Regions from separate parts of the Exiguobacterium sp. UBA1053 genome, predicted to be linked through region 1. Evidence: a T-box and tRNA genes for the amino acid it is inferred to sense, from the RefSeq annotation. Region 1 holds a T-box; the other regions hold tRNA genes.
The links. A T-box is a leader RNA that pairs with one kind of tRNA and senses whether it is charged. The one in region 1 lies ahead of argS (arginine--tRNA ligase), so its partner is inferred to be a tRNA-Arg.
Positions count from the first base shown of each region.

Region 2: it encodes a tRNA-Arg, which carries the amino acid that the T-box ahead of argS (arginine--tRNA ligase) is inferred to sense. The anticodon was not compared.
Region 3: it encodes a tRNA-Arg, which carries the amino acid that the T-box ahead of argS (arginine--tRNA ligase) is inferred to sense. The anticodon was not compared.

Region 1 is NZ_DCDO01000011.1:54,951-65,313, reverse strand. It holds gene B3G15_RS07225 (sulfite exporter TauE/SafE family protein) at 1-359, opposite strand, end outside; gene B3G15_RS07220 (solute symporter family protein) at 474-2,030, opposite strand; gene B3G15_RS07215 (DUF485 domain-containing protein) at 2,027-2,353, opposite strand; gene B3G15_RS07210 (TVP38/TMEM64 family protein) at 2,617-3,264, opposite strand; gene B3G15_RS07205 (rhodanese-related sulfurtransferase) at 3,503-4,417, shown strand; gene B3G15_RS07200 (alpha/beta hydrolase) at 4,476-5,258, opposite strand; gene B3G15_RS07195 (GGDEF domain-containing protein) at 5,274-6,950, opposite strand; T-box leader at 7,080-7,298, shown strand; gene argS (arginine--tRNA ligase) at 7,359-9,041, shown strand; gene B3G15_RS07185 (hypothetical protein) at 9,072-9,677, shown strand; gene B3G15_RS07180 (metallophosphoesterase family protein) at 9,740-10,333, opposite strand.
Region 2 is NZ_DCDO01000013.1:472,011-482,373, reverse strand. It holds gene B3G15_RS10210 (succinate dehydrogenase cytochrome b558 subunit) at 1-436, shown strand, start outside; gene sdhA (succinate dehydrogenase flavoprotein subunit) at 456-2,219, shown strand; gene sdhB (succinate dehydrogenase iron-sulfur subunit) at 2,219-3,025, shown strand; gene B3G15_RS10195 (acyl-CoA thioesterase) at 3,082-3,537, shown strand; gene B3G15_RS10190 (phosphocarrier protein HPr) at 3,603-3,866, shown strand; gene racE (glutamate racemase) at 3,953-4,759, shown strand; gene rph (ribonuclease PH) at 4,760-5,515, shown strand; gene B3G15_RS10175 (XTP/dITP diphosphatase) at 5,512-6,105, shown strand; gene B3G15_RS10170 (metallophosphoesterase family protein) at 6,111-6,620, shown strand; tRNA gene B3G15_RS10165 (tRNA-Arg) at 6,694-6,767, shown strand; gene B3G15_RS10160 (hypothetical protein) at 6,870-7,394, shown strand; gene B3G15_RS10155 (hypothetical protein) at 7,423-8,406, shown strand; gene tig (trigger factor) at 8,517-9,809, shown strand; gene clpX (ATP-dependent protease ATP-binding subunit ClpX) at 10,044-10,363, shown strand, end outside.
Region 3 is NZ_DCDO01000013.1:726,081-736,443, forward strand. It holds gene B3G15_RS11425 (phosphoglycerate kinase) at 1-1,024, opposite strand, end outside; gene gap (type I glyceraldehyde-3-phosphate dehydrogenase) at 1,146-2,153, opposite strand; gene B3G15_RS11435 (sugar-binding transcriptional regulator) at 2,207-3,235, opposite strand; gene B3G15_RS11440 (glutaredoxin family protein) at 3,351-3,611, opposite strand; gene B3G15_RS11445 (RNA polymerase subunit sigma-54) at 3,602-4,744, opposite strand; tRNA gene B3G15_RS11450 (tRNA-Arg) at 4,899-4,974, shown strand; partial or broken gene clpP (ATP-dependent Clp endopeptidase proteolytic subunit ClpP) at 5,157-5,741, shown strand; gene B3G15_RS11460 (hypothetical protein) at 5,855-6,091, opposite strand; gene whiA (DNA-binding protein WhiA) at 6,174-7,130, opposite strand; gene B3G15_RS11470 (gluconeogenesis factor YvcK family protein) at 7,127-8,125, opposite strand; gene rapZ (RNase adapter RapZ) at 8,125-8,994, opposite strand; gene trxB (thioredoxin-disulfide reductase) at 9,106-10,068, opposite strand; gene B3G15_RS11485 (tetratricopeptide repeat protein) at 10,130-10,363, opposite strand, start outside.

The DNA.
Region 1 (10,363 bases):
AACTTATTCGCGAAGTAGAGTAAGAGTCCGATATAAACGATTGAGATGACGAGATGGGCACCGTTGACTTCCTCTAAACGAAGGACGAGTGGTGTCGCGATCGTCGAACCGATGATTCCAACGCCCCCGACGACAAGACTATCGCGCCAGACGACATTTTTAAGGCGTAAGTGAGAAATCGTACCTGAAACCGTTGATCCGAGAGTCAACATGAGACTGGTCGCGATCGCAACGCTTGGAGCATATCCTAAAATGAGTAGTAGAGGCGTCAAGATGATACCGCCACCGATTCCGAAAAAGCCGGAGATGATTCCAATGAAAAATCCGAGGATTAAGAAATAATAAAAAGCGAGATCCATGTACAGTCTTCCTTTCTTTTTCTTCTCTATTCTTCACTTAGTATGGCAATGAACGAGAAGAATGTAAAAGGGGACGGCTCCTTCAAGGGGGTTGAAGGAGCCGTTAAGGGGAACTTATTCTTTTGACGCGGCGACTTCTGCAGCAGCATCGATACCGGTATTGGCCTTGACTATGATACGTTCGAAGTTACCGGCAACTTCGTTCGATTTCGTCAACAGTGTCCCGACGATGGCTCCGAGGAAGCCAAGTGGGATGGAGACGATTCCTGGATTCGTCAGCGGGAAGAGGGCTTCCCCGACGAACAAGGCTGAACCGTCGACTGCCCAAAGGTTTGGACTGAGTGCGACGAGAATCAGTGAAGAGAATAACCCGACGACCATACCAGTGACAGCTCCGCCAGTATTGAAACGGCGCCAGAAGATCGTCAAGAGAATGACTGGCAAGTTAGCACTTGCCGCGACAGCAAAGGCAAGCGAAACGAGAAACGCGACGTTCATCGTTTGTGCGAACAATGCCAGTACCATCGAAATCAAGGCGACGGCGATGGAAGCGAGTCGTGCGGCCGTCATCTGTTCTTTTTCCGTTGCTTGTCCTTTACGTAGAATATGACTATAGAAGTCATGGGCAAAGGCGGATGCTGCGGATAAGACGAGTCCTGCAACAACGGCGAGGATCGTCGCAAAGGCGACTGCAGCGACGAACGCGAAGAGTAAATCGCCACCGAGTGCTTGGGCGAGAAGTGGTGCCGCCATGTTACCAGCAGCATTGGCAGCGATGATATCTTCAGAACCGACGAAAGCAGCGGCACCAAAGCCGAGGAAGATCGTCAAGATATAAAAGGCACCGATGATCCACGTCGCATATACGACGGATTTACGAGCAGTCGGAGCATCCTTAACAGTAAAGAAACGAATCAAGATATGTGGTAATCCAGCCGTTCCGAGAACGAGTGCGAGATTCAATGAAATCGTATCGAGCGGTAACTTGAACTTGTTTCCGGGATTCAAGAATGAATCACCGAGCGGTGTCGCTTGTTTGACTTCTGCAAACATCTTGAAGATCGAAAAATCGAACTTGGCGAATACCATGAAAGAAATGACAGCTGTTCCTGCCATCAAGAGGATCGCTTTGATGATTTGGACCCATGAGGTCGCTGTCATACCACCGAAGACGACGTAGACGGTCATCAAGATACCAACGATGATGACACTTGTCGTGTAAGGAATTCCTAATAACAATTCAATCAAGGCACCCGCACCGACGAGTTGGGCAATCATATAGAAAATCGAGATCGCGATCGAGTTCATGGCAGCGACTCCGCGAACTTTTGATGCGTTAAAACGAGCAGCGATCATATCCGCCATCGTATATTTCCCGAGGTTCCGAAGTGGTTCGGCAACGAGATACAAAACAACGAGATAGGCAACGAGGAAGCCGATCGAGTAGAAGAATCCGTCGAATCCAGCTAAGGCGATCATCCCGGCAATTCCGAGGAACGAGGCAGCGGACATATAGTCGCCGGCAATCGCCATCCCGTTTTGCGCACCAGTGAGTCCGCCATCCGCTGTATAAAAATCGTTAGCTGTTTTTGTTTTACGAGCAGCAAAGTATGTAATGACGAGCGTCAAACCGACGATCGCCGCAAATAAAGCAACGGCAGTATAATTCATTTCGACTCCTCCTTGATCTGTTCGACGAGTCGATCAAAGGCATGTGCTTTTTTGCTGTACATCATGCAGAACGTCCACGTCATGATGAACTGAGCAAAAGCGAAGATCCAAGCACCTGTAATATCACCGAACACCGGCTGATTTAAAATCGTGAAGTAGCTTGTTAAAATCGGAAGCGTAAAATAAAAAATAAGACAGAAACTGATGGCTGGAAGAATGAAGCCATTCTTTTGACGCATCAATTGTTGAAAGGTAGCGCTCTCGACGATTGCTGGAGCGGATTGAGTCGCTTCATTTTTTTGAACTTCGGACACTTGATGCATGAGGACGCCTCCTTTAAGGAATGAATGTAAATTCATTATAAGGATGTCGTTTCTGGAAAAGCTATCCTAATTTTTAAGAAGAAAAGCTCATTATTATATTAATATTGGTCATACCAATTTAATGTAAGCGTTTGCAATATTGAACATTGTTTGAACGTTATTTTTATATATTAATTATGTCGGAAAATGATTCAAAAGACCTAGTACCCGGAAAATGAGAACAACTTAAAAAGCCTGCCTATGGAAGCATAGACAGGCTTGAGTCATTTTTCAGATGGACGTTCGATCTTATCTTCGATTTCCCGTAAATGATCCGCACGTTTTGAGAGCGCACGACGCTTCAGCCATTCTTCCGTACCGCGACTGACTCCCCAGATGACGAGTAAAATCAAAAATAGAAGGACAAGACGCATCGGACGTTCAAGGAACGTGGACCATTCCTTTCCGATTAGCGAGAAGATGATGACGACGATCAGACGACCGGCACCAGCAGCGATCAAATACGTCCGCAGCGATAGTTGAATCATGGCGGAAATGGACGTGATGATGAACGCAGGCATGAACGGAAGCGAGAAAAAGAATCCGAGTGAGATGGGACTCATGTGACGAACACGTTCGATCCACTGTTGTGCGGCATGGTGTTTTTCAAGCCAACGCGTAACCGGACGACGAAATAGATATCGAATACAAGCGAAGACGACGAGTGATCCAAGCATGCTCCCGACCCATGATACGAGAACACCCATACCAAAACCATAGGTTGCCGCATTCGCGGAAATGATCAGGACGAGTGGCAGGAAAGGAAATAGAGACTCAAGAAACGGGGCAATCAAACCGGTGGCAGCTCCTCCAGGTAAGTCTTGGAGAAAGAAAATCATCTGCTCGATCCAGTCACGAAGTGTATGGAGCATTCGGAATCCTCCTTGCGAGATGTACTACTGTGTTTTATTTTACATCTTTCTGATTCAGAAAGGGAATGAAATTCCTTGAAAGGGATTCAGGAATTGTAGATTGTACATTCGAAAGGGAGTTGGTATTATACTTAAATGGGTGCGTTTTGCAGGCGTTCCCAGCTAGTCAATAGCTAGACGCTTCGTTTGCCAACGTTCGTTTTACTGCAAAAAACTGACATGGGGGCTAATGAGGAATATGAAACCTTATCGCGTACTATTATTTTATAAGTATGTTCCGATCGAAAATGCGGAACAGCTAACGAAAGAGCATCTTGCTTACTGTAAAGAGCTCGGTATTAAAGGTCGGATTTTGATCGCACCAGAAGGAATCAACGGCACACTCTCTGGAACGGTCGAACAAACGGAACAATACATGAAGGACTTGACGGCAGATCCACGATTCGCTGACATCGAATTTAAAATCGATGAAGTCGAAGGGCACGCCTTCAAAAAGACGTTCGTCCGTTACAAAAAAGAACTCGTCACATGGCGTTTTGAGGATGAATTCAACGTACCAGAAGAACACGCTGCGTATCTTGAACCAGCAGAGTGGAAAGAAATGATGAAACAAGATGATGTCGTCATTCTCGATGTACGCAACAACTATGAATACGACCTCGGACACTTCAAGAATGCTGTAAAAGTCGATGTCGAGGCTTCACGGGAATTCCCGGAGTGGCTTGACGAAAACGAGCATTTGTTTGAAGGAAAAAAGGTTCTCACATACTGTACGGGTGGTGTTCGTTGTGAAAAATTCACGGCGTACTTCCGTAAACGGCAACAGAGTGATGATATCTTCCACCTAAAAGGCGGAGTCGTCATGTATGGAAAAGATGAACAGACGCAAGGAGAAGACTGGGAAGGCGAACTATACGTCTTTGATGAGCGTGTACAAGTTCCTGTCAATGCCGTCAATCCTTCTGTCGTCTCAGAATGTTACTACTGTGGAAAACCGGAGACGCGCTACGTTAATTGTGCAAACCCGGAATGCAATCGACAGCACTTCTGCTGTGAAGAATGCGAACCAAAAGTCATGCGTTCGTGTTCCGATGAATGCCGGGAGCATCCGCGCAACCGTTATGAAAAAGAGCAACAAGAAGAATTAGTATAAGGCACGCGTAAAAAGCCGGAGGATTTCTTTAGTAGAAATCGCCCGGCTTTTTGTGTATTCACGAGGAAGGAAACAAGTAACGCAAAACATCCGGTAAACGCTCGGCCCAGGCCGTTTCATGATGAATCGCTTCCGGGATGATCGTATAGCGACTTTGAGTAAGTTTCTGTTCGACCGCACGTGCTAAGACGTCATTTGTGTGTAAATAATCCGTTTCGGTCATCGGACCACTCACTTCTTTTGTCCCGACATCCATATAACAGCGATGGGCAGTAGACAGCGATGGACTGCGCTCGATGAATTCAAGGAGTGAGGAGAAGTTTGCCCATCCGGCAGTCGACAGGGCAGCGACACGCGTGATGACTTCCGGATACGCGAACAATCCATAGAGCGAGATGACGCCACCCATCGAGCTGCCAATCATCGTCGTATCGTCAGGGCGTGTCGCGTAGTTGGTATCAATGTATGGTTTTAGCTCGCGGATGATCCAGTCCATGTAGACCTTACCGTTTCCCCCGATCGACGACCGATGTGAAGGATAGGCAGTCCGCATCAATAAAGCTTCATCACTCCAAGGAGCGTAGTCGTCGTAACGGTCCATGCCGTCTTCTGGACTGTCGATCGCGACGACCATTGCTGGAATCTGTGTTTGTTGTAGCGCAAGATGAATCTCCCAGCCTTTTCCGAACGAGGCGGTTTCTCCACTGAAGACGTTTTGTCCATCGTGCATATAAATCACCGGTAACGCTTCAGAAGGATCTAAATGGGGCGGACGATGAATCCGAATCGTCCGGTGAGCTTGTGATGTCGGTAGCGTCATTTCAATTTCCGTAATCGACAATAGAGTCACGACCTTTCAAAGATTTGCGTAATGCGCGGTACAATTGCGTCCGTTGTGTTTTCCGCCGACATAGAGTGCATGGTCGGCTTGACGGAGTGATTCTTCGAACGTTCGTTGATATCTTTCCTCCACTGTATCAATTCCGAGGCTGACCGTTAAGGACAGTCGGTGACCATCGACGAGGAAGGGACGATCCATGACCGCATGGCGGACCGTCTCGGCAATCTGGATAGCAGCCTCTTGACTACCATTTCGCAACAGAAGCACGAATTCCTCCCCGCCATAACGAGCAGCAAAGACATCATCATATTGCAATTGAATCGCCTGGATACGTCGACCGAGTTCACGAAGGACGAGATCGCCCACTTTATGACCGTACGTATCATTGACACGTTTGAAATGATCGATATCGAACAGGATCACGGAGAGCGGATAGCAGTCAGCGGCAAATTCCTGCCGACCGTGTTCATAAAAAGCACGACTATTCGGTAATTCGGTCAAGGCATCGGTCCGACTTTCCGTATAGAGTTGGACCGTTTCACGTGAGCGTTCTAAGACGCGACAAAAGATACGGAGCAAACGAGATAATTCGTCGGCATTTGTCGCATCATAGGCGTCTGCGACTTGATGGAATAGGATGATCGAAACATCGACCTCTCCGCTCGTAATCGAAGGAATCGCTAGCATCGAGTGACGATCGACAGGCAATCCGATCTGAATATCGTTTCCCCAGTCACAACGAAGACCATAGATGATTGGGGTATGCAAATCGTCGGCTGACAAGGAATGAAACAGTGGTAACACGTCGATTGGTTGTTTCGTCCGGATGTTATAGATGACTTGTTTCCGCTGTTGTTGAATCGAGATCCAACCTTCAGAAAACGGCAACAGATGTGGTAAATCGAGGAGCAACGAATCGATCGTCTCGCGCTCGAAGCGAGAAATCAACAAGTGTTCCTTCGCATCATCAAATCGCTTGGCATTATCGTTTGCTTCAAGGGAGTCACCACGCTCTTGCAACAGACGTTTGAACAAAAAGAGAATCAAAGCGGAAACTGTAGCCGCGACGAGCGGACTTTCATCGTAGAACCAGATTCCAAGTAAAGCACTTAACATGCTGATTCCGTAGACGAGGGACTGAAGCTTTACGAGACGTTGCCAATCGTATTTCAAGTAGAGGAAGCGATTGACGAATAGACATTGGAAGTAAGAGACAAGGAAGACGGTGATCAAAAAGCCGATGAAAGGAATCAAGGCTTTCGTATACGTAAAGTTTGAGCCGATTGGTCCGCTGAGCGCATAATACGCAAAGACCGGAAGCGAGATGTAGATTAAATCGAACAAGGCGTTGATCGGGTAGAGATAAACGAAACGTTTCCAACGAATCGCTTTTCGATGAGACATGAATTGAAAGACGAGAATACCGACTTGGCTTAAAATCAAGGCGTACGTTAAACCGTAATTGAGGAATAAAAATAAGATGATGCCTTCTTGGAATGTATAGTAAATGCCACCACGACGGACATTATCGAACTGAAACAGGAGCACAAGTCCGAATAAATAAAGAGTGTTGACGATGGAGACGGAAGGATGGAAGGTTGGTGGATGAACGATGCCGATCACTAATAATGTCAAGGCGACGAGACCGAAGACGATCCAGCTCGTCCGGGCTACATGTTGGTAGTAGCGCATGAAACATCCCTCCCCCTGAGAAGTATCTTTTATTCCTATACCCGAATTGTGGAAATTTTGATAAGAAATTTACCAAAAAAATAAGGTTGAGAGAAAAGAAAGAATTGCGTATAATGTGAAAGATATCGAATACAGTCGATGATGAAGAGAGTAACGGTTGATATTCGTCAACTAGCGAATCAGGGAATGGTGGAAGCCTGAGGACGAACCGGTCGTGAAGCGCACTTCTGAGACGCTGCCCGATTCCTGATGGAAAAGGCGTAGCCGGGGGAACCCCGTTATCCCCGAACAAGGTGGGTGTCGAAATGACACCAAGAAGAGTGGTACCGCGGTCATTCCGTCTCTTTGCGCGTGGCGCAAGGGGCGTTTTTTATTGCCAAAAAATCAGTGAAGCAGGAGGAAATAAAGATGAGTTATAAAGCGCAGTATGCAGAAGTATTACATCAAGTCATGGAAGGTGCCTTATCGGTTGAACAAATCGAACAACTGATCGAGCAACCGAAACATGAAGATCATGGAGATCTGGCATTCCCATGTTTCATGCTCGCGAAAGCATTCCGTAAAGCACCGAACATGATTGCTTCGGAGCTCGCAGAAAAAATCGACGCGCCGTTGTTCTCGAACGTTCAAGCTGTTGGTCCTTACATCAACGTCTTCTTGAACCGGGAAGTCGTCTCGCAAGAAATCGTCAACCAAGTCCTGACGGAGCAAGAGGCGTTCGGATCAAGTGAAGCGAATGGAAAAACGATCGTCACTGATTTTTCATCACCAAACATCGCGAAACCATTCTCGATGGGGCACTTGCGTTCGACGGTCATCGGGAACGCGCTCAACCAAATCTCACGTAAAAAAGGGTATGACGTCGTCGGTGTCAACCACTTAGGGGACTGGGGAACACAGTTCGGGAAATTGATGGTGGCCTACACGATGTGGGGTGAGGAAGAAGCGGTCCGTGCAGAACCAATCAAGGAATTGTTGAAATTATACGTCCGGTTCCACGAAGAAGCGGAAACAAATCCGGCACTTGAGGACGAAGGACGTCTCTGGTTCAAAAAACTCGAACAAGGTGATGAGCAGGCGACGACGCTTTGGACGTGGTTCCGTGAAGTCTCACTCGTTGAGTTCAACCGTGTCTATGAGATGCTCGGTGTTAAATTCGATAGTTTGAACGGAGAAGCCTTCTACAACGATAAGATGCAACACGTCATCGATTTGCTCGAAGAAAAAGATCTCCTCGTCGAATCAGAAGGGGCAATGGTCGTCGACCTCGAAGCAGAAGGTATGCCACCTGCCTTGATTAAAAAGAAAGATGGCGCAACGCTTTATGCGACACGTGACTTAGCAGCTGCTGTCTATCGTCTCGAAACGTACCGCTTTGAGCAAGCGTTCTACGTCGTCGGTGGGGAACAAGCGCTTCACTTCAAGCAATTGTTCGCAGTCTTGAAGAAACTTGGATTTGAGAACGTCGACGGAATGCACCATGTGCCGTTCGGTCTGATCATGAAGGACGGAAAGAAAATGTCGACGCGTAAAGGTCGGATCGTCTTACTTGAAGAAGTACTACAAGAAGCGATCGACGTCGCGAAGCAAAACATCGCGGAAAAAAATCCGAACTTAGCGAATGCCGAAGCAACGGCTCGTCAAGTCGGTGTCGGCGCCGTCATCTTCCACGACTTGAAGAACGAACGGATGAACAACATCGAGTTCGATCTTGAGCAGATGTTGAAATTCGAAGGCGAAACAGGACCGTATGTCCAGTACACGAATGCCCGTGCGCACTCGTTGCTCCGTAAAGGTGGCTATGATGGCACACCATTCGCTGGTAGTGCCGATGATCATGCATGGGGTGTCGTCTCGATGCTGAACCAATTCTCGACGGTCATCGATCGCGCGTTCACACGTCGTGAGCCATCAATCATCAGCCGTTACGTCTTAGATCTTGCACAAAGCTTCAATAAATACTACGGACACGTCCGTGTTCTCGAAGATGACGCAGCAAAACAATCGCGTCTTGCACTCGTCAAGTCGGTCACGATCGTCTTGACAGAGGGTCTTCGTTTGCTTGGTGTCGGCGCTCCAGAAGAAATGTAAGACCAATCCACGAATAAGAAGAGGTAGATTATGAAGACTGAGACGAAAGAACGATTACAGCAAGCTGCTTCACAGATGAAGCAGGAGCCTTTGGCAGAAACGGTCGCCTTCATGGCTGATTTTCACGGGAAAGTCGCTGCTTGGTTACCGGGAGAGTCTGTCGATTTCGTTCACGATTTCGTGACGGCACCGGAAGCCGATTTGATTGCTCCGATTGAAGGAGACGCATTACGGACGAAAGACAATTTTGAATTCTTCATGCGTAAGAAACAGACACGGAAAAAACTGGGTGAACTGTTGACGCTTTGGAAGTCGGCACGTACGACAGAGACGTTGAGTCAAATCGATGCGATCGGATTGAAAAAATGGCTCGCTCGTAATGAATTCCGTTCGGAAGACAAGCCGTGGGATTATTTGAACCGTCTGCATGTTCTCTTGTTCCTTGATTTGATGACGACGATCATCGATGATCATCGATTGACGAGTCTGCATGAGCAACTTGTCGGTACGACACCAGTCCCGACGAGCTTCGTACGTCGTCAAGGGGATGTCCGTCAAGTCATCGAAACATTCGCGGAAGAGACGAACTTCACACAAGTGGATGTCGTTAAGGCATCGCTTGTCCGTTATCTCTGATCAATAAGATACACGAACAAAAGCCGTCGAGCCCTGTGCCCGACGGCTTTTGTCGTATCTTCTTACTTCGCCTGATAGAACACAATCGTTTGTTGCTCTGAATCGTAAAGACACCATTCTCGTTCGAACATGACGGGACCTAGATTGACGGCATACCGTCCTCCTTTGATGGATAAAGTTTGACCTAGTGGGCTCGGTTTGGCGATACCATTTCGAAACAAACCTCTGATATGACTATGACCAAAAAAGAGTAACGGTTCGCGTTGTTGTGACAGGTCGGGTAGAAAATCCCGCGACCAACTGAGTTGATCTCCATGAATCAATAACGCCCCCTCGATCCGTTGTTTTCGAGGGCAATCGCGTAATGCATCGATGACAGGAGATAGATGTGGTGGAACGAGCGACAGGATGCGCTCTTCTTGATTACCAAGTAACGTCTTAAAATCAATCAGCTTTAAAAAATCATCATCGAGCGTCACGACGAGGGAGAGCGATTCGAAAGAATAGCGCTTCGCTCGCTTTTTACCGACATGGCATTCATGAACATCACCGAGACAAAACAAATGCGCATCGGGAGCGAGCCGCCGTATGTCAGCTAGGACAGCCGCTGTGTCGGCTAATGAGCTATGAAGATCCGCAAAAAGGGCATAACGCATGATCGACCACTCCTTTGTTAAGGAGATACC
Region 2 (10,363 bases), on a different contig from region 1:
TGTCATCTTCATTCCGATCATCTTGCATGGTGTCTACGGTGTGTACATCGCATTCACCGGTTCTGCGAACACAGGGCGTTATACATACTTCCGGAACTGGATGTATGTACTGCAACGGTTCAGCGGTGTATTCCTTGTCGTGTTCATCACGTGGCACGTTTGGGAAACACGGATTGCCGCTGCGATGGGAACACCAGTGGATGCAAGCATGATGCAGAACATCGTCGATAACGGATTCATGCTCGCGTTCTATATCGTCGGGATCTTGGCGACGACATTCCACCTTGCGAACGGACTTTGGACGTTCTGCATCACATGGGGAATCACGCAGTCACCAGCATCTCAACGGGCGATGTCTTACGTGGCAGCACTCGTATTCATCGGTTTATCGTTTGTAGGCGTACGCTCGATCTTAACGTTTGCAGGCGTGTTGTAAGGAAAGGGGAACTGACAACATGGCGAACAAGAATCTTGTCATCATCGGCGGAGGGCTTGCCGGTCTGATGGCTACGATAAAAGCAGCGGAGCAAGGCGTACCAGTTAAGTTATTCTCACTCGTACCCGTTAAACGCTCACACTCTGTTTGTGCACAAGGTGGCATCAACGGAGCGGTCAATACAAAAGGGGAAGGGGATTCACCATACCAGCATTTCGATGACACGGTATACGGTGGGGACTTCCTCGCAAATCAACCACCTGTTCAAAAAATGGCGGAAGCAGCGCCGAAGATCATTCATATGTTCGACCGGATGGGTGTCATGTTCAACCGGACACCGGAAGGCTTACTCGACTTCCGACGTTTCGGAGGAACGTTGCATCACCGGACGGCATACGCTGGAGCGACGACAGGCCAACAACTGTTGTACGCATTAGATGAACAGGTTCGTAAGTTCGAAGCGCAAGGTTTGGTAGAAAAATATGAAGGATGGGAATTCCTTCGTGCCATCATCGATGACAATGGCATCTGTCGTGGAGCGGTTTGTCAAAACCTCCGGACGATGGAAATCGAGGCATTTGCCGCGGATTCGGTCATCCTCGCGACAGGTGGTCCTGGGGTCATCTTCGGAAAATCGACGAACTCGGTCATCAACACAGGACAAGCAGCAGCTGCTGTCTATCGTCAAGGTGCGATTTATGCGAACGGTGAATTCATCCAGATTCATCCGACAGCGATTCCTGGAGACGATAAGTTACGTCTCATGAGTGAATCAGCACGAGGTGAGGGCGGTCGCGTCTGGACGTATAAAGACGGTAAGCCTTGGTATTTCCTCGAAGAAAAATATCCTGCGTACGGAAACCTTGTTCCACGGGATATCGCGACACGTGAGATTTTCGACGTCTGTGTCAATCAAAAACTCGGCGTCAACGGGGAAAACATGGTCTATCTGGATCTATCGCATAAAGACGCAAAAGAACTCGACGTCAAACTCGGTGGGATCCTTGAAATCTACGAGAAATTCGTTGGTGATGATCCACGAAAAGTACCGATGAAGATCTTCCCAGCTGTTCACTACTCAATGGGTGGACTATGGGTCGACTACGATCAGATGACGAATATCCCTGGATTGTTCGCAGCTGGTGAATGTGATTATTCGATGCATGGTGGTAACCGTCTTGGAGCGAACTCACTTCTCTCTGCGGTATACGGCGGAATGGTCGCAGGACCATCAGCCATCGCTTATATGAACGAACTCGAGACATCGGTTCATGAGATGAGCGAGGACGTCGTCGAAGCGCATAAGATTGAAGAGATCAACCGCTTCAACGATATCCTATCCATGGAAGGTACGGAAAACGCGTATCAAATCCACCGTGAGCTTGGAGAAATCATGACGGATAACGTCACGGTCGTCCGGTACAACGATAAGCTCGAAGAGACACTGACAAAAATCAAGGAACTCCGCGATCGCTTCACACGCATCTCGGCAACGGATACAGCACGTTGGAGTAACCAAGGGGCATCGTTCATCCGTCAGCTCGATCACATGCTCGACCTAGCTGAAGCAATCACGCTTGGTGCCTTAAAACGTGACGAGAGTCGCGGAGCGCACTATAAACCGGACTTCCCGGAACGTAATGATGAACAGTTCTTGAAGACGACGATGGCACGTTATACGAACGGTCATCCAGAAATCTTCTATGAAGACGTCGACACGTCGTTGATTCCACCACGGAAACGCGACTACAGCAAGAAGTCGAAGAAAGAGGTGAAAGCATAATGGCGACACCACTCGAATCATCTACTACGCAAAAATCGGTTCAATTCATCGTTCAACGTCAAGATGGACCTGATGGTAAACCGTATGATGAAGCGTTTGAAATTCCGTACCGTCCGAACATGAACGTCATCTCTGCTTTAATGGAGATTCGCCGGAATCCTGTCAATGCAGCTGGTGAAAAAACGACACCAATCAACTGGGACATGGGTTGTCTAGAAGAAGTCTGTGGCGCTTGTTCGATGGTCATCAACGGCACACCACGTCAGTCGTGTACGGCACTCGTCGATAAACTCGAACAACCGATCCGTCTGCAACCGATGCAGACGTTCCCGATCGTTCGTGACCTTCAAGTCGACCGTCAACGCATGTTCGATGCGTTGAAAAAGGTCAAAGCATGGGTCCCAATCGATGGAACGTACGATTTAGGACCAGGACCGCGTATGCCAGAAAATAAACGCCAATGGGCATATGAGTTATCGAAATGTATGACGTGTGGCGTGTGTCTCGAGGCATGTCCGAACGTCAACGATCGTTCGACATTCATCGGACCGGCATCGATCTCACAAGTTCGTCTATTCAACTCGCATCCAACAGGTGCCTTCCACAAGGAAGAACGCCTTGAAGCGTTAATGGAAGACGGCGGGATCATGCAGTGCGGTAACGCTCAAAACTGTGTCGAGGTTTGCCCGAAAGGGATTCCGCTGACGACTTCGATCGCAGCGATGAACCGTCAGACGACACTTCATTCATTCAAGAAGTTCTTCGGTAGTGACGAAGGACGGACAGGTGAAGCCGTTAGTTCATGATTTATCAAAGAAGGAGCTTGCTCCTTCTTTTTTCATTCAGACAGGAGGAACTCATTGTGCGCGTACCAGCTTATATTCCAGAACTTGAATCATGGCTTGAACAGATGAAACATGGCACACGACTCGATGTCGCCGTTCGTTTTGCGGAGACGGATGCCTATGGTCATATGAATAACCGGGTACCGTTCGTCTATTTTGAGGACGTTCGGACATTGATGTTAGAGGAAACAGGATATTCGCTTGCAGAAGACGGCATCATCGTCGTTGCGGATGCCCAGTGTAATTACATTCGTCAAGTCTACCCACGGGCACGTCTCGCTGTTTATGCGTATCCGGTACATGTCGGTAGTGCATCGTGTGACGTCCACTATGCGGCATTTGATGAGCAAGGTGAACTGATGTTCACAGGACGGACATCGATGGTACAAATCGACCGTGCCGGGAAAGCATTCCCGTGGAGTGAAGCATATAAAAATTCCTTGCAGAATCGATTCGAATCCGTTATCATTTGATAATGAGTTCACATATTCGAAAACGACTCACTAGTACGTTATTAGTGAAGGGAGATTTCTTAATCATGGAAAAAACATTCAAAGTCATCGCGGATTCAGGCATTCACGCTCGTCCGGCTACTCAGCTCGTCAACACAGCTTCTAAATTCCAATCAGACATCAACTTGGAATACAACGGGAAGACTGTCAACTTGAAGTCAATCATGGGTGTTCTTTCACTCGGAATCGCGAAAGATTCAGATATCAAAATCGTTGCAAACGGTGACGATGCTTCTGAAGCAATCACGACTCTTTCAGATATGCTGACTAGCGAAGGTCTTGCTCAGTAATCCTGTAATCGTACATTCTCGGACGCCGGTCTTGCACCGTCGTCCTTTTTTGTTACCATAGGAATGAGAGAAAGAGGTGGAGAAGAGTGAATCGAGCGATTGGAGTACTGGATTCCGGAGTCGGTGGGTTGACGGTCGCACGTGAATTGATGCGACAGTTGCCCCATGAGCGAATCATCTATGTCGGGGATACATTACGGTGTCCGTATGGTCCTCGTCCAGAGGAGGAGATTCGTGAGTTTACGTGGGAGATGATTGATTATCTCGTGCAACAAGATGTGAAATTGATCGTGATCGCCTGTAACACAGCCACGGCTGTCGTCTTAAAAGAAGCGCGAGAACGTTTAAATATACCTGTCATCGGTGTCATTGATCCTGGAGCCCGCGCGGCAGTTAAGGTGACGCGTACGAAACGAATCGGTGTCATTGGAACGAAGATGACGATTACAAGTAATTCCTACGAGAAGGCATTACGCCACGTCGAAGGACAAGTCGTTGTCGAATCGTTAGCGTGCCCGCCGTTCGTCCCGCTCGTCGAGTCGATGCAGACAGACGGTGCGTACGTCGAACGTGTCGTTGCCAATACATTACGACCATTGATGAATTACGATATGGATACATTGATCCTCGGGTGCACTCATTACCCGCTCCTAGCAGATGTGATTGGACGGGTCATCGGACCAGGCGTCCAGCTAATCTCTTCAGGAGACGAGACAGCGCTCGAGGTAGCAGCACTACTTGATTACAATACGATTTCAGCAGATGTGACACAAATTCCGGAACATCGTTATTATGCGACAGGCGATATCCGCTCATTTGATCAGATTGCGACGGACTGGCTCGATCAGACCATCCATGCGGAGCGCATCGTGCTTGGAACGGAGGAAGATTAAATGCGGATAGACCAACGAACGGCGGACCATCTCCGTCCTATTCAATTATCGATTGATGTCAATAAACACGCAGAAGGTTCTGTCTTGATTGAACTGGGTGATACGAAAGTCCTCTGTACGGCGACCGTCGAGGAGAAGGTGCCACCGTTCCTTCGCGGTAAACGCCAGGGCTGGATCAATGCGGAATATTCGATGTTACCACGTGCGACGGCTCAGCGGACCGCACGAGAAGCCGTCCGTGGCAAGCAGACGGGACGGACGATGGAAATCCAACGTCTGATCAGCCGCTCGCTTCGGGCCGTCGTTGATTTAGAGAAGCTCGGGGAACGAACGATCTGGATCGATTGTGACGTTATTCAGGCAGATGGCGGCACACGAACGGCATCGATCACTGGTGGTTTTTTGGCACTCGTCCGAGCAGTCGATCAATTGATTCAAGCGGGAAAACTGACAGATACACCGATTAAAGAGGGCATCGCAGCGATCTCGGTTGGAATCGTCGAGTCGAATGTCTTGCTCGATCTATGCTATGAAGAGGACGCTGCGGCGGAAGTCGACTTCAATCTCGTCATGACCTCGTCGGGGAAAATCGTCGAAATGCAGGCGACAGGGGAAGAGTCGACATTTTCCCGTCAAGAGATGCTCGAAATGCTCGAACTTGGGGAAAAAGGAATTAAGGAACTGATTGATGCTGGCCGTGAGGCACTCGGTGTCTCTTGGTGGTATGTAGGAGAAGAAGTGGGGGAACATAGATGAAGGTCATCGTCGCAACACACAATGCAGGTAAAGTGAAGGAACTTGAAAGCATGCTGGGTCGTCTCGGTTATACGGTCGAGTCGTTACTCGATCACGCCGATGCTCCGGAAACGGATGAAACAGGTGAGACATTCGAGGAGAATGCACTTTTAAAAGCAACAGAGGCAGCAGCCTACTTTGGCCACGCGGTACTTGCTGATGATTCAGGTCTTGAAGTCGATGCTTTAGACGGCGCTCCCGGCGTTTACTCAGCACGCTTCGCGGGTCTTGAAAAGTCGGATGCGGCGAACAATGCTCTACTACTTGAAAAGTTAGAAGGTGTTCCGGAGGAAGAGCGGACGGCGCGCTTCGTTTGTGTACTAGCGCTAGCGAAACCAACTGGTGAGACATTGACGGTTCGTGGAACGATGGAAGGGCGAATCGGTTTTGAAGCGTCGGGTTCGAACGGGTTCGGTTATGATCCATTGTTCGTCACAGAAAGCGGACAGACGGCTGCTGAATTGACGAAAGAAGAAAAAGCGATGATTAGTCATCGTGGCAATGCATTGCGTAAGCTCGAACAGGACTTAACTACTTTCTTAGGAGTGTGATGAAGATGAGAGCGTTGATCGTTAGTGATAGCCATGGACTAGAACAAGAACTGCTTACGATATTCGAACGTCACCAAGACGTAGATGCGGCATTTCATTGTGGGGACTCCCAATTGACGCGCGACATCGAATCATTATATCCATATCGTGTTGTGCGAGGGAATTGCGATTACGGACACGATTTTCCGGAAGAAGTCATATCGGAAATGGATGGTCATACCATCCTTTGTGTCCACGGACATCGGCAGGACGTCAAATACAGTCTAGATGTCTTACAGCATCATGCGAAGGAAAAGCAGGCGGACATCGTCTTATATGGTCATTCCCATGTGGCGAAGGCTGAATATCGGGACGGTGTGTTATTCATCAATCCAGGTTCAATCCGGATGCCACGTCATCGACCAGACAAGACGTATGCGATTCTTGAAGTGGATCAAAACCGTTATTCTGTCGATTTTCTTGATGTGAACGGTGATCGAGTCAATGCCCTGCATCTGGACGGAACATTTTTGTAATAAAATAAATGCAATGTTTGTAATGTGATTGACACGAAAGAATTGTTCTAGTATAGTTTATTCGTGTTGACACGTCCCAATAGCTCAGCAGGATAGAGCAACGGCCTTCTAAGCCGTCGGTCGGGGGTTCGAATCCCTCTTGGGACGCTATAATTAAAATAGAGACTGCCCTTACGAGGGTGGTCTCTTTTTTTTATTCCGATTTTCGATTATAATTAAGGTATCATGAACTCGAAAGGGATGAATGCAATGTGGAAGAAAGTTGGAGCAGTCCTCGTGCTAAGTACGTTTCTTGCTGGATGTAGTGAGATTTCAAATACAGTCGACGATGCAAAACAACAAGTCAACGATGTAAAAAATAGTGTTGATTACGCTGGAGAACTTCAAGGCATTGCGAAAGATACGGCCCAAGTCACGTCAGATTTGTCGGCTTCCTTGAATGAGGCTGCTACGACAGCGCGTGAATCCGCGAACCCTGAACAAGCACTTGATCAACAAATCGAAAAGTTGAAGGAAAACGGAACGATTGATCAGTTCAATCAAGAACTGGATCAAATCGATCAACGATTAGCGGGACTTGAAAATCCGCCGCAAGAATTGCAGAATTTAAGTGCAAAACTCGAGCAGTACGTGAATCAATCGGAAGACATCGCTCGATTACTTGAAGCTGACGTCTCATTAGATACGTTGAATCGATTAGGAATCGAGCAGGCGGGACAACTTCAAGAAGCGATCACGAACTGGACGTCTTTACTCGATCCATTTACGAAATAAGAAGTTGAACATGAAGGAGTGCCGGAATATGGGGACATCGCGCTGGATGGAACATGAACTAGAAGTAGAACGAGCGCGGATTCTTCGTTTGCCCGCTTCTAAACAAGAACAATTGATTATGGAATTAGAGACTGACCAATTGACAGGAGAAGATGTATTACACCGGCTCTATGTCATTCAACCACTCTTAATGCATGACCGTGAACGATTTGAAACAGTGGCAGAACGATTTCTTGAAGTCGAGGGTGTCGAGCAAGTGCTCGCACTCTTTCTTTATGAACTCGGAGAACGTTATCCGATGAAACTCGCTTTGCGCTCGGCGTCACCGTATCTGCCTTATGGGCTCGCGCTTCGATTAGATGAAATCAAACAACAGATGCGTGTTCGCGAACAAAAGCCGGCAGTTCAAAACAACCCTGTTGCGCAGTGTGAGGTAACATCAGCAACGGAACTGATGCATGTGTTACGACATGGGAATTGGGTCGAACAAATGCGCCATTTGACCGGTATTGAATTCGAACGGACCTCTGAGCTCATTGCATATATCACCCAGAAATATCTTCAGGCGCAAAAGACTGCACATCAAAGTCTACTCGTCATTGATCAGTTATTAGGAAGCGTGCTGGATCACGTGTCATATCCGATAAGCATTCATGTACCACACTTAGCTGTAGACTGGACGATCTCGTCACGCGAAGATTTAGAAGAAATCCTGATGGTACATCAACAGGAGCAACAAGCGTTACTGGCATCGATGCATACGTTAGAGCGAATGGATCCGTTCCGAGCGTTGCTCGTCTTGCGATCGGATCAACTGATTCATCTTGAAGAACGAGAACGAATCGGATCAGATATGGAGAAATGGCTCGCAGCATGCGAAGAACTCGCAGGTCTGACATTTGAACGTGAAGAACCGGAACGTATCCTCAGTCCGCTGGCGAAGCGGTTATATCGAGCGGCACATATCCTTTATCCAGAAGTCATCGCATTCGAGCAGATTTACTTCGATTGAGACATCTGGAAACGATTCGTTCAACAGTGGTAATCGTCAGAACGATTGTGCTATAATGTGACTTGTTGTACACACATGTACGCTAATTGACAATTTTGGAGGGACTCAGCATGACTGCAAAATGGGAAAAACAATCAGGTAGCCTCGGCGTCCTCACGTATGAAGCGCCTGCTGAAGCATTTGATAAAGCGGTAGACCAAGCGTTCAAGAAAGTCGTTAAGACTTTGAACACACCTGGTTTCCGTAAAGGAAAAATGCCACGCGCAATGTTCAACAAAATGTACGGTGAAGAAGCACTGTACCAAGATGCACTCGATATCCTTTACAAGGACACAATCGAAGGTGCAGTCGTCGAATCAGGAATCGAGCCAATCGCGCTTGAGAACATCGACGTTGAAACACTCGAAAAAGGCAAGCCAGTCGAATTCAAAATCACGTTCGTCATCGAGCCAGAAGCTACACTCGGTGAGTACAAAGGTCTTGAGTACACAGCAGTTGAAACGAACGTTACTGACGAAGACGTCGACGCTGAACTCAAAACATTGCAAGAACGCGGTGCAGAACTCGTCGTTAAAGAAGATGGCGTCATCGAGAATGGCGATACAGTCGTATTCGACTTCGCAGGTTTCGATGGGGAAAACCAATTCGACGGCGGAACTGCTGAGAACTACTCACTCGTCATCGGTTCTGGAAACTTCATTCCTGGATTCGAAGAGCAAATGGTCGGTTTAAAAACTGGCGAGCAAAAAGATCTTGAAGTGACATTCCCAGAGGAATACCACGAAGCATCACTCGCTGGAAAACCAGTTACATTCAAAGTAACGATCCACGAAGTCAAAGCACAAGAGCTCCCTGAATTGACAGATGAGTTCGCAAAAGAAATGGATGAAGAAGTTTCTTCACTCGACGAGTTGAAAACAAAAATCCGTACGCGTCTCGAAAACACACGCAAACAAGAAGCTGATGCTTCAATGCGCGATGAGTTAGTCGAAGCGGCTACAAAAAACGCGACAGTTGATCTTCCAGAAGTCATGGTCGAAAACGAAGTCGAGCGTATGGTTCAAGAGTTCACACAACGTATTCAATCACAAGGTATCGACCTCAACATGTACTTCCAGTTGACTGGAACGACAGAAGAGGCAATGCGTTCTGAAATGAAAGAGCAAGCGGAAGAGCGTGTTAAAGCACGTCTCGTCCTCAAGCAAATCGTTGCTGACGAAAAAATCGAAGTAACAGATGAGGAAACTCAAACTGAACTTCAATCAATGTCAGAACTCTACAACATCCCTGCAGATCAACTTGAAACGATGCTTGCACCACAAGGTGGTCTTGAAACGCTTAAAGGCGATCTTCAATTCCGTAAAGCTATCGATGTTCTCGTCGACAACGCAAAAGCAAAATAAGCCATTTCATGGTTTTCGATCGACTTCAAGCCCAATTTCTGGTCTTGGAGTCGATTTTTTTGTACGATAGGTCAAACAAGGACAAACGATCCTTGGTTCAGAACATCAAACTGTAAATCGTTCGTCCAGGATTTGAAAGACTTTCCTTGTTCATGCTACAATCATAAATAGTAAAACGTGAGACGGGATGCTACAGGCATCCATACAATTTCCACGTTAAAGGGGTGGACCTTTATGTTTAAATTTAACGAAGAAAAAGGTCAGCTAAAATGTTCTTTCTGTGGAAAGACACAAGAACAAGTACGCAAACTTGTTGCTGGACCTGGCGTTTACATTTGCGACGAGTGTATCGAACTCTGCAATGAAATCGTAGAGGAAGAACTCGGCACTGAAGAAGAAGTCGAGCTAAAGAATGTTCCGAAACCGCATGAAATTCGTACGACACTTGACGATTATGTTATCGGTCAAGAAAAAGCGAAGAAGTCGTTGTCTGTAGCGATGTATAATCACTACAAACGAATCAATGCTGGTGGTCGCGCAGATGATGTCGAGCT
Region 3 (10,363 bases), on a different contig from region 1:
TGTTCGCAAGAGCTTGCGCGACACCTTTTGTACCGTTTGCGTATTTATCGAGTTCGAATACGCCCATCGGTCCGTTCCAGACGACGAGTTTCGAGTTCTTGATTGCCTCTGCATAGAGTTCAACCGTTTTTGGACCGATATCAAGTGACATGTGATCTGCTGGGATCTCTGTGATGTCACGTGGTCCGACATATGTTTCTTCTCCGAATTCCTTCGTGATGACACAGTCGATTGGCATGAGGAACTTAACGCCTTTTTCTTCTGCTTTTTTCATGAATTCCTTCGCTTGGTCGATTTTGTCGACCTCAAGAAGTGAAGTACCGACTTCGATACCACGAGCTGTGAGGAACGTGTACGATAAGCCGCCACCGATGATCAACGTATCGACGATGTCGAGTAAGTGATCGATGACACCGATTTTGTCCGCTACTTTCGAACCACCGATGATTGCCGTGAACGGGCGATCTGGGTTAGAAAGAGCTTTACCGAGAACTTGAAGTTCTTTTTCGATGAGAAGACCGGCAACTGCTGTGTCGACATGGTGTGCGATACCTTCTGTCGATGCGTGTGCACGGTGTGCTGCGCCGAACGCGTCGTTGACGAAGACGTCAGCGAGTTTCGCGAATCCTTTAGCGAGCTCTTCGTCATTTTTCGTTTCACCAGGGTAGAAGCGAACGTTCTCTAAGACGACGACATCGCCGTTTTCGAGTTTGCTGACTGCTTCTTCTGCAACTGGACCGTATGCTTCTTCAACGAGCTTGATGTCTTTACCAAGCAATTCGCTGAGGCGTGCTACGACTGGTGCAAGTGAGAACTCAGGGTTCTTTTCGCCTTTTGGACGACCCATGTGGCTAGCGAGAATGACTTTTGCTCCGCCGTCGATCAAGTGTTTGATCGTTGGGAGTGCAGCACGGATCCGTGTGTCATCCGTGATTTTACCGTCTTCCAACGGTACGTTGAAATCCACGCGTGTAAATACGCGTTTTCCTTGTACATCGATGTCGCGAATCGATTTCTTATTCATACATTCGTCCTCCGTCTCTTACGTATAGTGAGGGGCGAATGCCCCTCCCGCTTTTTTCCGCAATAAGAGCGGAGACTGATATCGTTTCCGCTCTTATTCAATTGCTATTTAATTGCTCGAATTACTTAGCGATTTCTGCGAAGTGTTTGAGTGTACGAACGAGTTGGCTAGTGTAAGACATTTCGTTGTCATACCAAGCAACTGTTTTAACGAGTTGTTTGTCGCCGACTGTCATGACTTTAGTTTGTGTTGCATCGAAGAGTGATCCGTAAGAGATACCAACGATGTCAGAAGAAACGATTTCGTCTTCAGTGTAACCGTAAGACTCGTTAGCAGCTGCTTTCATTGCTGCGTTGACTTCTTCTACAGAAACTTTTTTGTCGAGTACAGTTACGAGCTCAGTGAGTGAACCTGTAGCGACTGGTACACGTTGTGCAGATCCGTCAAGTTTACCTTGAAGTTCTGGAAGAACGAGACCGATTGCTTTTGCAGCACCAGTTGAGTTAGGAACGATGTTTGCTGCTGCCGCACGTGCACGACGGAAGTCACCTTTAGGGTGTGGAGCGTCGAGTGTGTTTTGGTCACCAGTGTAAGCGTGGATCGTAGTCATGAGACCTTCAACGATTCCGAACTGATCTTGGAGAACTTTAGCCATTGGCGCGAGACAGTTTGTAGTACAAGAAGCACCAGAGATAACTGTTTCAGTTCCGTCAAGGATTTCGTGGTTCGTGTTGAAGACGACTGTTTTCATGTCGCCAGTTGCAGGTGCAGAGATAACGACTTTTTTAGCGCCAGCTTTCAAGTGAAGCTCAGCTTTTTCTTTGTCTGTGAAGAAACCAGTACATTCGAGAACGATGTCAACACCGAGCTCGCCCCATGGGAGTTCTTCTGGGTTGCGGTTAGCAAGTGTTTTGATTTCTTTACCGTTGACGAGGAAGTAACCGTCGTGTACTTCAACTTCGCCGTCGAAACGACCTTGAGTCGTATCATATTTGAGAAGGTGTGCAAGCATTTTAGTGTCTGTAAGGTCGTTGATCGCGACTACTTCGATTCCATCGAATTGAAGAATTTGACGAAGTGCCAAACGTCCGATACGTCCAAATCCGTTAATACCAACTTTTACTGCCATGATAATTTTCCTCCTTTTAATGTAAAGCGAGTTATCTATTATTCAAAAGGGGGTTACCCTTTCAAAATCGAAGCTGCTGCGCCTTCATCCGTGATCAGGATGATGTCCGGCGACTGTTTGACATAGGCGTTGATCGCTTCTGCCTTCGAATGACCACCTGCGACGACGATGACGTGTTCGACTTGCTTCAAGTCAGCCAGTTGAAGACCAACCGTCTTGACCCGGTGCACGATGTTCCCGTCTCGGTCGAAGTAATATCCGAATGCTTCCGCTACTGCCTGTTCATGTTCCAGTCGGGTCAGGAGATCTTCAGACGCGCGACGACGTTTTGCCATCGTTTTCGCCTCACCAATTCCATGTACCACGATTGAAGCACCTTTAATCATTTGAAGCACATTTTTTATGCTCGGCTCTTCGATCATCTTGACGAAAGTCTCTGTGCTGACCATGTCCGGGATGTGAAGCAGATGATAATCACTTTGAGCGCGTGACGCCATCCGTGAGCATACTGTGTTCGCTTGTAGTTCGAGCGTTTCTCCCAGTCCTCCGCGTGCCGGAACGAACGTCATCGGACGGTGTTCCTTATCAGGCGACATCATCGCCGCGACGGAAGCCATCGTCGTACCGCCTGTGACAGCGATCGTATTGTGATGGTCTGAAGAAAGCTCTCGTTTGAGTCGTGCGACGGTCGCCCGCCCCATGTCTCGTTGTACCCAGAAGGTCTCATCGGAATCACCCGGTACGATGACGACGTCCCGTACTCCGAGTCTCTCTTTCAAGGCTTTCGCCATGTCTGAGATCCCTGCGAGTTCTCCCATGATGCTGTGCATGCTGCGAAGAACGTTTCGTCCTTCATCCGTCAAGGACATCCCTTGCGTCGCGACCTCTAGGAGGTCTTGCTGCTTCAAGAAGTCGACTTCCCGCCGTAAGACGCGTTCCGTCAAGCCAAGGCTTGTCGCAAGCGTACGTCGTCCGATCGGTTGCATCAGTCGTACGTAATGAAGGATGTCGTAGCGTGTCTGCATTTCTTCGATCAGATCAGGCACGATTCGTTTTTGGATCTGGACTAACTGCCGAATCATGTATTTCCCTCTCCTCTCAAGTAGCTGGACGCTTTCTGTCCCGCATGTCATAACGTGTCCCACTTGGTACACCGTTATCATAACAGTCCGTTTCTCGCCTTGCAAGTCTCGTTTCTCAAGTTTTTTGAAGTAAGCGGTTTCTTATCGTTTCCGTCTCGAATTTGCCATAACTCCAGATTTCCTCGTCATGCATGACGACCGGAATCTCGTATAAGAACCGTAGACTGAGCGCTTCATCCTGATCAATGTTGACTTCCTCGAACGTCCATTCCGGAAACTCATCGAGTACGAAGTCGAGTAAGATGGCGGCCTCTTCACATAGCGTACATCCCGGACGTGAATAGAGTGTTAAGTGTCTGTGTCGTTTTAATCCCATTCTGATTGCGCCTTCCTTTGCTGCATCGTTTTTTTCGTTAAACCAAGCGCTGCCCGGTACTTCGCGACCGTCCGCCTTGCGACTGTCAGACCGTCTGCTTGCAGGCGATCCGTCAATTGCTGATCACTTAACGGACGATCGCTGTGTTGAATGTATTCGGCGATCCGCCTTTTAATTAAAAAACTCGAATCTCCGGTTGTCGTCCGTGAGACGAACAAGTCTTCTAAAGCAACGAGACCATGGACCGTCTCGACATACTTCGCAGCAATCGCTCGACCAATCGTTGACGGATGATGTCCCGTCGCCTCAGCGACTTGTTTTTTCGTCAATGGCTCAAGATGCAGTTCTCCCTTGAACCAGCGTTCTTGTCGCTCAAGCAAGATCGAGAGGATGGCATGCATCGTGACACGGCGTCGTTCGTACGCGCGCAAAAAAGGCGTTGCCTCTTTTAATCCGAGCCACGTCTGATCCGTGTCGAGTGTCATCCAGTCGATCTGAAGTTTTCCATCTAACAGGTGAATCCGTGCTTCTGCCATGACCAATCGTTCTTCTTTTGGAAGATCCGGTGTCCGGCTCAGCCGCGTCAATCGTTTTCGCAACCGCGCTCGATCCTGTTCACTAAACTGCGCGAACACCTGACTCGCCGGTTCATGTCGCAATCGATCCGTTAGTCCGATCAATTCCGCGTCGTCTAGCTCGATCGCCTGTAACCATTGACACTCGCGCTCCGAGCGGGCAGCGATGCCGACTGGTTCACATTGTTGTAAGAGTGCCCGTGCTTCTGTAATCGTTGCAACATCGGTCGAGAAGGATGCAGCGAGCTGCTCGTCCGATGTCCGCAATAAACCGTCCGCTTCTAAATACACGATGAGTTGTTCCGCCATATATCCTATTTCCTGTCTGACTGATTCTAAACGTATTTGTGCAAGAAGCTCGTCTTCATAGGATGCCAAATGTCCTGCCATCTGCTCGACCTCTAGCGAAACCTGATTCGGGTAATGACGATGCAACCGTCGTTTCAACCGTCGCCATTCCTCCTCGAGCTCAGCTGCTGGTTGCTCAAGTACATGTAACTGATATTGTTGTGACGCCGATAACGTCATCTGTTGCGTCTGTTCCTGGCGTTGATCCATCGATTCCCCCTCCTCCACTTCTTATTATAGAAGAAACGTTTTGAAAAACGTGCTCTGAACCTTTCTCGAACCGCTCAGGAAAAGAAAAGTCATCCTTCCCTATTGCTTTTCTGAAAAAATGTCGCTATACTATTAATTGTTCAGTACATCAGATGCACCCGTAGCTCAGGGGATAGAGCACTGGTTTCCGGTACCAGGTGTCGGGAGTTCGAATCTCTCCGGGTGTACCATTTATTCAACCACAAGGCAATGCCAGCAATGGCGTTGCCTTTTTTCTATATTGATATGTTTCATTTGCCCTTGTAATGGAAAAATACCTAAAAGTCGCATCGTATCTTTTGACCAATATTGACCAAAGGATTATGATAAGAATAAGTCGAATAGGAAGCTACATACCAACTATAAGGAGGCAAAGACTATGTTAATTCCAACAGTCATCGAACAAACAAACCGCGGGGAACGTGCTTACGATATCTACTCACGTTTGCTAAAAGACCGCATCATTCTTCTCGGGAGCGCGATTGACGACAACGTCGCCAACTCAGTCGTTGCCCAACTTCTGTTCTTAGCAGCAGAAGATCCAGATAAAGAAATCTCGCTTTACATCAACAGCCCAGGTGGTTCGATCACTGCCGGTATGGCGATTTACGATACAATGAACTTCATCAAGCCACAAGTCTCAACGATTTGTATCGGTATGGCAGCATCGATGGGTGCGTTCTTGCTCCAAGCAGGCGCAAAAGGAAAACGTTTCGCGTTACCAAACGCTGAAATCATGATCCACCAACCACTCGGTGGTACACAAGGTCAAGCATCAGATATCAAAATCCATGCGGAGCGTATCATCAAAATGCGTGAGCACCTCAACAAAATCATGGCTGAAAACACAGGACAACCACTTGAAGTCATCGAACGCGATACAGAGCGTGACAACTTCATGTCAGCACAAGCTGCTGCTGATTACGGTCTCATCGACCGCGTCATGGAACGTGCATAAGTCATCCAGAGTGTCTCCTTCGGGAGGCACTTTTTTTTGTATCCATAAAGTCTTGTCGTTTATCGTTGCATACAAAAAAACCTCCCGTTCCTTATAGAACGAGAGGTCGATGATCAGTCGATCAAATCTGTGATGTCTGAAACGATATCGTGGTTTTCACGAATCAGCGAGTAGATCGCGTTCGCATGTGGCGAAAGCTCTTCTTCTGCTTGTAATTGTTTCAGGAATAAAGATGTTGCGAACGCAACGAGTGTGCTTTTCGGTACACCGATTGATTTTGCTTTTTTTGTTAACACTTCATCAAACTTCGCATCGACTGTCAGCGAAATACGTTTCTTTTCGTTAGCCATTTCAAAAACTCCTTAATTCGAACATTTAGTTGCATCGACTATATATTATAGTAGACTATGGTTCATCCCGCAAGCGACCCTCTTATATGGCCCCTGTCATCGACTCGCCATTCCGTACTTTTTCAGCGATTTGATCAATCTTCCGCAACCGGTGATTGATCCCTGATTTTGAGATGGAGCCGCTTTCGACCATCTCCCCGAGCTCTTGTAACGTGACGTCTTGATGTGTCACGCGCAAGATCGCGATCTCCTTCAACTTATCCGGTAAGACATCGAGCCCGACCGTTCGCTCAAGGAACTTGATGTTCTCGACTTGGCGTAATGCCGCACCGACCGTTTTGTTGAGGTTTGCCGTCTCACAGTTGACGAGACGATTGACCGAGTTACGCATGTCTTTTAAGATCCGCACATCCTCGAACCGTAGCATCGATTGTGTCGCATCGACAAGCTTGAGGAAATCGGAAATCTTCTCGCTCTCCTTGATGTAGAGGATGTGTCCCTTTTTCCGTTCAATCGCTTTCGCGTTCAAATCAAAGACGTTCGATAGACCGCGGAGCGCCGCATTGTGTTCTTCATATAAGCTGAAGATCTCCAAGTGATACGACGACGTCGCCGGATTGTTGAGCGAACCCCCGGCGAGGAACGCCCCTCGTAAATACGCCCGTGCTTTTCGTTCATCGTTGAGGATCGTGTCACTGATTGAACGAATCATCGTGAACCCTTCTCCGAGGATTCCGAGGTCTTGCAAAATCTTATCCGCCTGTTGTTTGACGCGGACGATGTAGACGTTATTCTTTTTCAGACGCATTTTTTTCCGCACGAGCAAATCGAGATGGACCCCGTATGCTTTTTTCAAAAGCGAGTAGATCCGACGGGCAATCGAGGCATTCTCGGTCGAGATATCGAGTGTCAGACCACGTCCGAGACCGAACGAGATCGCACCGTTCATCCGGGCAAGCGCCGCGAGTTCCGCCTTCATCTCATGATCGGTGATCGGAATCTGCGTTAATTCTTTTTTGACTTCTGAGGCAAAGCTCATGTCAGCTCCTCCTTTCCTTCGAGTTGACGCATCCGTCGAATCGACAACACCTTTCGCATGACGAGGCTTGCGACGGCATCTGAGTCATGACGGATGAAGTGATGATTGTAATCGACGATATCGTCTGCTAGCACTTCAACGCCTGCGAGCTCGAATTGTTTTTCATTATAGGTGACGATGTCAGCGTGATCCTTCTGGTATTTCTTCAGGTAACTCGCATCGATCGATTCATTATTGACTATGATCGTATCGACGACGCCTTGTCCGAGGAAGCGCTCGAGTGCTGCTAAATGTTCATTGGCTGTGAACGCCGTCGTCTCACCGGGTTGCGTCATGACGTTACAAATATAGACGACCGGAGCCAGTGATTGTTGGATCGCTTCCCGGATCTCATCGATCAGGACGTTCGGGATGATACTCGTATAGAGACTACCCGGACCGAGGACGATGACGTCGGCATCAAGAATCGCCTGAATCGCTTCCGGTACCGGACGGACGTCTTGTTCCTCGAGGAAGATCCGTTCGATCTTCTTACCGACCTTCGGGATCAACGACTCGCCTTTGACGATCGTCCCATCCTCGAACTCAGCACATAACGTGATCGTTCGTTCCGTCGCCGGATATACCTTTCCTTCTGCGTTCAACAATTGTCCCATGACGCCGATTGCTTCGACGAACGAACCGTTACAGAGCTGGGTCGCTGCCGTCAGCATCAAGTTTCCGAGCGAATGACCATGCAGTCCTTCCCCGGTCTCGAACCGGTACTGCATGATTCGGTCCATCAACGTCTCCGACTTCGATAAGGAGACGATGACGTTTCGGATATCGCCCGGCGGCAACATGTTGAATTCCGTCCGCAGACGACCAGAACTGCCCCCGTCATCAGCGACCGTGACGATGGCTGTGATGTCGAGCGGATAATGCTTCAGTCCACGAAGAAGCGTCGAGAGTCCTGTCCCGCCACCGACGGCGACGACTTTACGTTCCCATTTCATCACTTCTCCTCCTTCGCATGCACATAATCCCGGTGATTCGTCTCGATGTGATACTGCGTCGCAAATTCTTTACTAATCGCTTCCGCGAACGTAATCGAACGGTGTTTCCCGCCTGTACAACCGAGGGCGATGACGAGTTGGGACTTCCCTTCCCGCTCGTATTGTGGAATCAGGAACTCGAGCAAGTCAACGAGTTTTTTATAGAACAGCTTCGCTTCCGGCCACTGCATGACGTACGACGCGACTTCCTCGTCGAGTCCTGTCTTAGGACGCAATTCTGGAATGTAGAACGGGTTCGGTAAGAACCGGAGGTCAAAGACGAGATCGGCATCAAGCGGTAAGCCGTGTTTAAAACCGAACGACATGACGTTGACCGTGAACGGAATCCGCGTGCCTTCCGTGAATTCCTTCAAGAGACGTTCTTTCAGTGCAAGCGGCTTGATGTCACTCGTATCAATCAGCATCTGTGCCTTATCACGGAATCCTTCGAGCAACGTCCGCTCGCGTTCGATCCCGATCAACGGTGAATCCGTCGGTGCGAGCGGGTGTGAACGACGCGATTCCTTATAACGGCGCACGAGGACATCATTTCGTGCATCGAGATACAGCATCCGGATTTGTAAGTCGGTTTTCTTTAAATCCTCATAGACGACAAAAAAACTGTCGATGAAATCACGCGCGCGGGTATCGATGGCAACGGCGATTTTAGGACGCACTTGTCCAATGACTTCGATGAGATGCGGCAGTAACGTCGGGGGTAGATTGTCGACACAAAAATAGCCTAAGTCCTCAAAGCTGTTCATTGCGACAGTCTTCCCAGCCCCACTCATACCCGTGATGATGACAAGTTGCGGTTGATTCTGTTCCATCTTTTCGCCCTCCAGACAACAGTTCCGTGTGTATTTTTCACTTCTTTCTCAGTATATCATAAAAAAAGAGCCAGTTTCACTGAAGTCTCCTTCAATGAAACTGGTTCGATATTATGCGTGTGAGGATTCTTGTAATTCTTCAAGCAACGCTTCGATGAAATGCTGTGCATTTTGCGCTGCGATCGAACCATCGTTCGTTGCTGTAACGACTTGGCGCAATGTTTTTTCACGCACGTCACCAGCAGCAAAGATCCCTTTGATGTTCGTTTCCATCGCTTCGTTCGTCACGACGTAGCCTTGGTCGTTCAAGATACCGAGATCTTGGACGTAACCAGTGATTGGGTTCATCCCGATGTAGATGAAGACACCATCGATTGGATGTGTCGTTACGTCAGCTGTTTTTGTATTGATCAGCTCAATGCCGCCGACTTTCCCATCTTGTTCGTTGATCTGTTTAACCGTATGGTTCCAGATGAAGTCGATTTTCGGGTTGTCGAACGCACGTTTTTGAAGAATCTTTTGAGCGCGGAGCTCGTCACGACGGTGTACGATCGTGACTTTTTTCGCGAAGCGTGTCAAGTAGACGCCTTCTTCCACCGCAGAGTCGCCTCCACCGATGACGAAGAGTTCTTTTTCTTTAAAGAACGCGCCATCACAGACAGCACAGTACGAGACACCGCGACCGCCGAGCTCTTCTTCACCCGGTACGCCGATTTTTTTATATTGTGCACCAGACGCGATGATGATCGCCCGTGCGTAGTAATCTTTGTTGTGTGCATGAATCGTTTTGTATGCTTTACCGTCTTCGATGCTTCGAACGTCTCCGTACGCATATTCTGCGCCGAATGCTTTCGAGTGGTCGAACATTTTTTGCGAGAGATCGGGTCCGAGGATGCTATCGTATCCTGGGTAGTTCTCGATATCTTCTGTGTTCGCCATCTGACCGCCCGGAATCCCGCGTTCGATCATCAATGTCGAAAGGTTCGCACGTGATGCATAAAGTGCGGCTGTCATCCCAGCAGGTCCTGCCCCGATGATGATGACGTCATAAATTTTTTGTTCTGTTTCCGCCATGATTCCACCCCATTTATCGTAATCGTTGTAATTTGAGTATAGGTGAGAATCCCCTAAACGTCTAACACTTTGCTTGTAGCGGTGCCAGCATCCGTTCATGTGTCCGGATCATCGATGCGACGTGATCGAACGAACAATCGACGAGTGATGCACATTCTTCGATCAGCATTCCGTCCCGTAAATCATGGAACAGATAAAGCAGTGATGCCGCGGATGCTTCGATTGAATCGAACGATTCCCCACTTAAGACGAGCTGTGCGAAGCGTTCATAAAAATCCCCTTCGAGACTCATCCG